Regions from separate parts of the Sporosarcina sp. P17b genome, predicted to be linked through region 2. Evidence: riboswitches for the same ligand, from Rfam matches in the RefSeq annotation. Region 2 holds a riboswitch; each other region holds the start of a gene.
The links. Region 2 has a riboswitch for thiamine pyrophosphate ahead of CSV76_RS07065 (ABC transporter ATP-binding protein). Riboswitches for the same ligand answer to the same signal wherever they lie in the genome.
Positions count from the first base shown of each region.

Region 1: linked by a shared signal. The riboswitch ahead of CSV76_RS10070 (ECF transporter S component) and the one ahead of CSV76_RS07065 (ABC transporter ATP-binding protein) in region 2 are both predicted to bind thiamine pyrophosphate.
Region 3: linked by a shared signal. The riboswitch ahead of CSV76_RS09250 (thiamine phosphate synthase) and the one ahead of CSV76_RS07065 (ABC transporter ATP-binding protein) in region 2 are both predicted to bind thiamine pyrophosphate.

Region 1 covers NZ_PDYP01000007.1:63,070-66,212, reverse strand. Annotated here, with positions in the region: gene CSV76_RS10080 (multicopper oxidase family protein) at 1-585, opposite strand, end outside; gene CSV76_RS10075 (exonuclease domain-containing protein) at 743-1,315, opposite strand; TPP riboswitch at 1,504-1,615, shown strand; gene CSV76_RS10070 (ECF transporter S component) at 1,698-2,267, shown strand; gene CSV76_RS10065 (ABC transporter ATP-binding protein) at 2,289-3,143, shown strand, end outside.
Region 2 covers NZ_PDYP01000004.1:273,846-276,988, reverse strand. Annotated here, with positions in the region: gene CSV76_RS07075 (YhgE/Pip family protein) at 1-1,056, opposite strand, end outside; gene CSV76_RS07070 (TetR/AcrR family transcriptional regulator) at 1,096-1,665, opposite strand; TPP riboswitch at 1,851-1,949, shown strand; gene CSV76_RS07065 (ABC transporter ATP-binding protein) at 2,034-2,804, shown strand; gene CSV76_RS07060 (ABC transporter permease) at 2,801-3,143, shown strand, end outside.
Region 3 covers NZ_PDYP01000006.1:99,081-102,223, reverse strand. Annotated here, with positions in the region: gene CSV76_RS09260 (heavy metal translocating P-type ATPase) at 1-951, shown strand, start outside; gene CSV76_RS09255 (Crp/Fnr family transcriptional regulator) at 929-1,618, shown strand; TPP riboswitch at 1,676-1,784, shown strand; gene CSV76_RS09250 (thiamine phosphate synthase) at 1,855-2,454, shown strand; gene thiS (sulfur carrier protein ThiS) at 2,438-2,644, shown strand; gene CSV76_RS09240 (thiazole synthase) at 2,641-3,143, shown strand, end outside.

The DNA.
Region 1 (3,143 bases), on a different contig from region 2:
ATATACTTGTTCAGATGTCTTGCCCTCTGGGTGGGGATGAAACCATAAAGTAGCCGCCTCTTGTGTGACTTCAAATTCTATTGTCTCTTCTTCACCTGGACTGAGTGTTTTATGTGGTCCGCCATCTGCTTCGCCAGACACTTCTAAACCATGCCAATGAAATGTTGTTTCTTCATCTAATTCATTTATCGTATTTATTTTTACAGTTTCACCCTTTCTAAATTGTAGAACGGGCCCTAATAAATCTCCGTTATATCCAAAAGTTTCTGTAGTCACATTATCAAATATGTTCACGCTTCCCTTTTGCGCCTTAACAGTATATTCGGTGCCTACTGTCGTTTCACTAGTTAATAAGGGTGGGATGTTTATTTCATTCTCACCAGTCGAATCTTTTAATCTCACTACATTATTATGGCTCATATGTCCGTTACCCATTGTCGAACCATCCATCATAGAATGCTGTTCATTGCTCGTCTGGTTCATCATATGTTCATTACTCTGTTCATTCGATTGCGCATCACTACTGCATCCACTGATCAATAATGCACACAATGAGAATATAACAACTTGCGTTTTTCTACTCATTTAAATATCCCCTTTATCTATTGTCATCAAGGGTAGTATAGCTGATACATGTGGAAAAACTATGCACATTTCATACATATGGTCGTGAAAATGAAACTTTCTCAATACAAAAAGGATACCCGGGTATATTACTATCCTGGTATCCCTCACTTTGTAATTAAAATCTAGATCTAGATGGTTTTTTCATCGGTGCTTTATTCATTAGGTAGGATATAAAGGTATCATCCTCAAGGTTCGGATTCGACGAGTTCAGTAGCAATGCTAAGTTTTTCGCATCATCAAGTGCCCTGTGTGCGTTCTGTACTTGAATCCGATGCGCTCTCAGTAATTGTTGAAGCTTACCATTCTCAAAGCCATAGTTTTTCCATTTAATTTGTCTAACAGAACAATACCAGTCCATGTCAAGAGTTTCCGGTAATAGTCTACTGACAAAGCCCCTGTCAAATGAAGCATTATGCGCCACAATGCCATCTGCCCGATCGAGTATCGATAGAATTCTGTCCATGTCGAGCGACTTCCCTCTTACCATCTGATCAGTGATGCCCGTTAGGTTTGTAATCATTGGCGTTATAGAGTAGAACGGCTCTTGAAACTCACAATATTCATCTGCTACCCGAACAATCCGGTTATTATCGTATTCGCCAAGCATAACACCGAGTTCAATTACATCGCTTGCCTCTGCTCTCATACCTGTAGTTTCTACGTCAATGAACGCTATATGTTTCGTCATGTAAAAACTCCTTTAAATCTATTTAAATTCGTATATGGCATGCAATTAGGATTAATTTGTATCCTATTAGTATAACAGGATTTCAACACACTGTAACGAAATTAACCTACTTCGGGATTCGCACTTCATCCAACTTTTGAAGTGGTTGCCAGACAAATTGATGTGCTGTATACTAGGATTGCTTACATAAATGTCCGTACGGGTGCTTGAGTGAATCAGGCTGAGATAGCAGAGGAATCCACTGCTGACCGTTAATCTGATCTGGGTAATGCCAGCGTAGAGAGCGTAATCGATGGAATTATACAGGAATCTCTTTCCTTCCTCGGCCGTCTGCTCTTCAGACGGCTTTTTTGTATAGACAAATAAGAAGGAGTGGAAGAGTTTGAAGAAATTAAAGTTTACCGATATTTTGATCACGATCATGATCGGGGTAGTATTTGGTGTATTGATGAAGTTTTGGGACGATTTATATACCGTCGTCAAACCGATTCTCCCCGTTGCACGTCAATTGATTTACGGCATGTGGTTCATGGTGGGACCGTTCGCCTTTTTACTATTACGTAAGCCCGGTACCGCATTGATCGCAAGCATTGCAGGCGCTTCCTTGTCTGCATTCGCAGGACATGGGATTGAAGTATTGATGTACGGGTTCATGCAAGGTCTTGCTGCAGAATTACTATTCGCCGCATTCCGATACAAGCGCTACACGATAGTAGTCGCTGGAATGGCTGGTATTGCTTCTTGCCTCGCGAGTTTCGGACTCGATTTGGTTTACGGCTATGCAGCACTTGAAACATGGGCACTTATAGTGAAATACGGGTTACGTGCAATTAGCGCATTCATCTTCACAGGTATTTTTGCTGTATTAATTGTTAAAGCGATTGAAGCAACCGGCGTGACATCTTTAATCCGCCCTGTTGATAAGAAAGAATATACTTTGCTCGATCAGTAAACACGGAGGAATGATTCAACTATGCCTAACATCAGTGTTACCGATTTACGACTGAAGTTTCCAGGAGAGAATTCACTGGTTTTTAAAGATCTTTCTTTTTCCGTTCAGCCTGGTGAAAAAGTGCTCATGCTTGGACCAAGCGGCTGTGGTAAATCTACTTTACTGCAAGTACTGAGCGGAATTATCCCGCATTCCATCGAATTACCAATGAAAACAAAAGACATCCAACTGCCTGACTCATGGGGATTCGTTTTTCAAGATCCTGAAACGCAGTTTTGCATGACCTATGTCGATGAAGAACTTGCATTTGTTTTGGAAAACCTTCAAGTACCGCGTGAAGAGATGGCCACTCTTATAGAGGAAGTGTTGAAACGCGTGGACTTGAATTTAGAAAACGTTCATACACCCATCAATGAAATGTCTCAAGGCATGAAACAACGACTAGCATTGGCTACAGTGTTATTACTTGAACCCGACGTATTATTTCTGGACGAACCTTCTGCTTTACTTGATCCAGAAGGCACGCAGCAAATTTGGTCTGCTATCAAAGCAGCAGCTACAAATAAAACCGTACTCATTGTCGAGCATAAAATTGATTTGATTGCCGATTGGGTCGATCGCGTGGTGCTATTTAATGATCAAGGAGTCATTATAGCGGATGGACCTCCAGACACGATCTTTACAAACAATCAAGAAGAACTGAAGCGCTATGGCATTTGGTATCCGGGGGTTTGGGAAGAATATAAAACGTCCGAAGCATTTCAATCGATGATGAAAAACCGTCAAGCAGTTGCATCTCAAGAAAAAATTCAGATTCAAGACTTTCACGGCTATCGCGGTCAAGCGGAGAAGATTTCTGTCAAACAGGCGACCGTA
Region 2 (3,143 bases):
ACGACTTAAATCCGCCACGCTGTCACTCAAAGAACTCTGCAAGTCTTTAATATTGGATGAATCTTTTAAATTCTGATCCTGCTTCTTCAAATAATCATAAATATCATCTAACCTAGCATTTGTATCTTCCAATTTACCTTGCTTATCACGCAGTGAATCGACGATACGATCCACATCTTCCCCTTTACCTGACAATTCACTTGTCAGATCAGGCACTTTACGGAATGCGGTTTGCGCACTCTCCAAGTTGGATGTAATGACCCGCAATGTATTATCCACGGTCTTTTCATTCTCTTGCAACTTGCTGATCAATCGTGCATTCAGTTTTTTCGCATTCGCATGCACCGAATTGACATCGTCCAATACCAGATCCACACGATCAATAGAAGAATCCGCGAAATTTAACCCTTTATCCACTAGCTGCAATTTCGAATAAATGTCGGGAATATCATATTCTAGTTGATAAACTAAATCGCGTAGTTTTTCAATATTGACACGATTGTTTTCCAGTTCCACTCCTAGATTATTGAATACCTTGATCACTGCTTTGTTCGCTTCTTCAACGAACGTGCTATCGATATTCTCTACTATAGCAGATGCGCCCTTGCCTGCTACTTTTGGAGAAATCGCATTAATCTTTTCATTGATATAATAATCCAATGTCGGTTGTTTAATATCGTCTGTAACGATACTGCTTAAATTTTCCGAGAAATTCTTGGGGATGATAATCGCAGCGTAGTAATCGCCGTGCTTAACACCTTTTAAGGCTTCGTCTTTCGTCACGAACTGCCAACCGAGATCATCATTCTTGGTCAGCGAAACGATTACTTCATCTCCGACATTGAATTCCTTACCCTCAATTTCTGCGCCTTGATCTTCACTAACAATCGCTACTGATACGCCTTTCGTATTGGAATATGGATCCCACGAAGCCAGGATGTTCATCCATGCATAGAGCGACGGTAGAAATGCGATGGCCGCAATGACGATGAGCGCTGCTTTATTCTTGAATATATTTCGGAGATCTCGTTTGACTATAAACAATATTTTATTCATCTAGTATAAACCCTCGCTCTGTATTCCGACATTCGCATATCACACCAATAGACTAGAGAAAATCGTATAGTTCAACACATCTGTGATTTGCTCCTCAGTCAGCTGGTCATCATGCGTTTTCGACCAATCCACTACTAACGCCAAATAAGATTTGAATAATAGATACGCGATCAGTTCACTATTACATGGCTTCAATTCACCTTTGGCAACACCGCGTTCAATCTTACTAGCAATAAACTGCAATATTTCCTTCTCTATAGAAGTTAACACATCCCCGACAGCTGGTGTGCGTAACTCTTTTTCCTCTTCAATCAGCTTAATGAATAACTGATGCGTCTCACGAAACTTCAATAACTGCATAATACGCGCATGGGCATTCTCTTGAAACGATGCCCCTTCTATAGCCGTTCTTTCCGACGCCTCTTTCATTTCGTTCACCATATTCCAGACAATCGAATGAAATAATTCTTCTTTATTCGAGAAAAACGTATAAATAGTACCTTTCCCCACATTCGCTATTTTCGCCACTTGGTCCATTGTCGTCGCCTTATAACCAAACATCGTAAACGATTTTCCAGCCGCCAACATGATTTCTTCCCTACGATCCATTTTGACACATCCTTCGAAATTGACCGTAATACCATTTCGGTCTGATAGTCATTATACTACATAGATTTTCAATGAAATGCAAGATGCTTGCTATTAATGGGTGAAAAGAATAGTTTGATCGACATTCAAAATATTTACTGAATTAAAGTTGACTACTTTACTAGAATATGAAACGATAAGACATGGATAAACACTAGGGGTGCTTTTGCTGAGAGAGGCTATTTGCCTTAACCCTTAAACCTGCTCTAGATAATGCTAGCGGAGGGAAGTGGACATATGACCGGTCTTGGCCGAACTATGCAACCGCTTCGCACAAAAGAAGTGGTTTTTTTGTGTGGATTTTTGAAGAAAAGAGATGTGAAAAGAATATGCCTAATAAAATTTTAGAATTTACCGATGTATCCTTTCATTATCAAGCAACCAAAGCTTCAAAACCGACGGCTATTTTTGACCAAGTTGATTGGCATGTAAATGAAGGCGAATTCGTCAGCATCATTGGACCGAGCGGTTACGGGAAGAGTACGTTGTTCCGATTAGTTACTGGCCTTGAGAATCCTGACAGTGGAGAAATTTCATTGAACGGTGAAGTCGCAACGAGGCGTTTAGGAAAAGTCGGTTACATGCCGCAGCAAGATTTACTCATGCCTTGGCGAACCATTCTAGAAAATGTTCGATTGCCAGTGGAACTCCAAAGTGCCAAAACGACTTCCGATGAGATGATCCAGCTCCTTGCAGATTTTGGGCTAGCTGGTGAAGAAAACTCTTACCCTGGCAACTTATCAGGTGGTATGCGTCAACGTGTTTCTTTTTTACGAACGATTCTAACCGGCTCTGATATTTTATTGCTGGACGAGCCTTTTAGTGCGCTCGACGCCATTACCCGCTTGACGATGCAAGAGTGGCTAATTGATCAGTGGAAGAGGCTCGATAAAACCATTGTCTTCATCACCCATGATATCGACGAAGCATTATTTCTATCTGATCGTATCTTTGTACTTGCTGAAAAACCTGTGCGGACAATTCGCGAAGTAGCCGTTCCTCTTGATCGACCACGTACGATGAGAGACTTGGCACGCCCAGAACTGGTTGAATTAAAGCAACAACTCATCATGGAGCTACGTTCGGAGGCACCACTATGAAAAAGATTACTTCTTATAGTAGCTCCATACTTTTCGTCGCGATCTTACTTGGCATATGGGAAACCGGAGCGCGTCTTTATGATAAAAGCTTCTTATTCCCGTCTCCATCTGCGATTCTACTCAAGTTATGGGAACTAAAATCGGAGCTGTTTATCCACCATTTACCTCCGACAGCTGCAACAATAGTAATCGGCCTAATTATTTCGATACTTATCGGATCGGCACTTGCGATCGCGATGTATAGCAAGAAGCCTATCGAGCAAGCGTTTTATCCACTTTTGATTGCGTCACAGACGATTCCCGTCATTGCGCTTGCACCGATTTTCGTGCTGTGGTTCG
Region 3 (3,143 bases), on a different contig from region 2:
GTTACTGACATCCATAGCTTTGGCATCAACAAAGAAGAGTTACTCCGTTTAACTGCAGAAGCTGAACTGATGTCTGAACACCATCTCGGTCAAACGATCGTTCGTGAAGCAAAAAAACGCTTGATTCATTTAAAACACCAAGCACAAGACGCACAAGTTATTAAAGGTAACGGACTTCTTGCTGAAGTAGATGGCCAGCAACTGGCGGCGGGTAACCGGAAGCTGATGATCTCACAAGGTATAGCTATCTCTCCAACTATAGAAGAGTATGCATCCAAGCGAGAAAAGGCAGGTAACACAGCCGTGTTCATCAGTATTGGTGGAGAAATCGCAGGTATTATTTCCATAGCGGATCAAATCCGTCCAGAAGCCGCGGCTGCCCTAGCTAAACTACGAAGAAATGGTATTAAACAAATGATTATGCTAACGGGCGACAATGTACACACTGCCCGACTCGTTGGCGAACAACTTGGTCTCGACAGCGTCTATGCAGAGCTGTTACCTGAAGACAAAGTAGCCGCTGTCCAAAAGTTGAAAGCGCAAGGACATCGAGTAGCGATGGCAGGTGACGGAATCAATGATGCGCCGGCAATCGCCACTGCAGATATCGGACTGGCAATGGGTAAAGGCGGAACAGACATCTCCATGGAAACAGCGGATATCGTCTTGATGGCGGATCGACTAGATCAATTCGCCCACGCCTATGCATTATCGAAAGCGACTGTGAACAATATGAAGCAAAACACATTTTTCGCAGTTGGCACAGTAGTTTTATTGCTAATCGGTGTACTGCTAGGCAAAGTCTTCCTAGCATCCGGCATGCTTATCCACGAAGCAAGTGTGCTTCTTGTCATATTGAACGCCATTCGATTAATACGCTATACTAGTGACAAAGCGTCCAAACGAAATGTAAGCGAGGTGAAAGTGAATGAGTCAGCAGCCCCACAATGACACGACCGATCATCGAATGTGTGTATCACTTGTTCCACTGTTCAATCACTTGGAAAAAGATCAGATGAAGCACATTGTAGAACTTGCGCGAAGCACCCCCTACCCGCGTGGACAAATTATTTACAATGAAGGCGACCGCTCCGAAGGCTTGTATATATTGCACAAAGGACGGATCAAAATATATCGCCTATCAGAAAACGGCAAAGAGCAAATCGTACGAATACTACAACCCGGAGATTTCACAGGCGAGCTATCGTTATTTGATGCTAAACCTCATGACGCCTATGCAGAAACACTTGAACCCGTAGAACTATGTGTTATTCAACGGGACCAAATGCAGCAACTTCTACAAGAGCACCCCGCAATTTCATTGAAGATGTTGGAGGAATTCTCCTCCCGCCTCGCCCGAACGGAACAACGGGCGGCACGAATCGGTATGGAATCAGCAGAAACGCGTATCGCCCTTTACCTAGTTGACTTATCAGAAGAACAAAGACAATTGATAGTCGAATTACCAATGAGTCGCAAAGACCTAGCCTCTCACCTAGGGACGACACCTGAAACAATCAGTCGAAAATTAAGCGCTTTCGAAGAGTCTGGCTGGATTCGCCAGCCCAGTATGAAAGCAGTAGAAATTCTAGATTTGGATGCTTTATTGCTTTTATAAAAGAAACGCTTTTCATTCTACCGTACACGTGATAGGCTAGTTCTGAAAATCAAATATTTTGACCATTAGGGGAATCCTTTACAAGGACTGAGAAAAGAGTGTGGCTCTGAAACCCTTATTACCTGAACAGGTTAGCACCTGCGGAGGGAAGTGGCGAGTCGTTCCGTATGTATTTCTGTCGACATTTCTACCACTTTCCGATTCGGGAAGTGGTTTTTTCTATTGGAGGGGAATGAATGAAATTATTGGGCGTGACTGACGACCGTCTTTCGGTGGATGAACTGACACTACATTTGTTGCGCACAGCACCGTTTCTTGATGCCATCATTTTGCGGGAAAAGTCCAAGTCAGATGAACAGCTAGTAGATCTAGTTACGCGTCTGGCAAGTACTGAATTCCCACTCGACAAGCTTACTCTTCATGCCAGACCTCACTTGGCTAGAAGACTGAAGCTCAAAAAAGTGCAACTGACTGGCTATGGTATGTCGTTACAGGATGCACATCAAGAATTCCCCGAGCTCTCTTTCGGTTGCTCGATTCATTCATTGGAAGAGGCAAAGCTAGCTATGAATAAGGGTGCAGATTGGCTATTGTACGGGCATGTCTTCGATACGCCATCGAAACCTGGGCTGCCAGCGCGTGGAACGGAAGAATTATTTTCTATTGCACAGTGTAGTTCGATTCCTGTGTATGCAATTGGTGGAATTGAGCCGCATCACTTACCTAATTTACAGCAAAACCACGTGGCAGGCGTCGCCGTATTATCCCCTATGCGTTCACTGAAAACTTTGCAGAGTTATAGAAAAGGAGAGGTATCTCATGGAGAAAATGATTGATCTAAACGGCAAATCGTATCCCGTCATTCCTGAAGTAGGGACGATCCAGCAGTTACTTGAGCACTTAGGACTTGGCGATCGTATTTTGATCGTGGAGAAAAACAAGGAAATTTTGCAGAAAGATCACTACGACGCACCGATCATGGACCGAGACCAAATTGAAATCATACATTTTGTAGGAGGCGGATGAACATGTTAAAAATTGCAGATAAAGAATTCTCTTCACGTTTATTACTAGGCACGGGGAAATATCCTTCATTTGATATTCAAAAGCAAGCAGTGGCGGTATCAGAAGCAGAGATCCTGACGTTCGCAGTACGACGCATGGATATTTTTGAAGCATCGCAACCCAATTTTCTCGAACAACTTGATTTAACGCGCTATACATTGCTTCCGAATACCGCAGGCGCCAGCACAGCGGAAGAAGCCGTACATATCGCACGTCTCGCCAAAGCTTCGGGACTTTGCGACATGGTAAAGGTGGAAATCATCGGCTGTAGCCGTTCATTACTTCCTGATCCAGTGGAAACATTACGTGCGTCTGAAATGCTGTTAGAGGAAGGTTTCATTGTACTACCCTATACGTCAGACGATGTAGTACTTGCAAGAAAACTATGCGAATTAGGCGTTCACGCTATCATGCCAGGCGCTGCGCCAATCGGTTCAGGCAGAGGCATTCTGAATCCGTT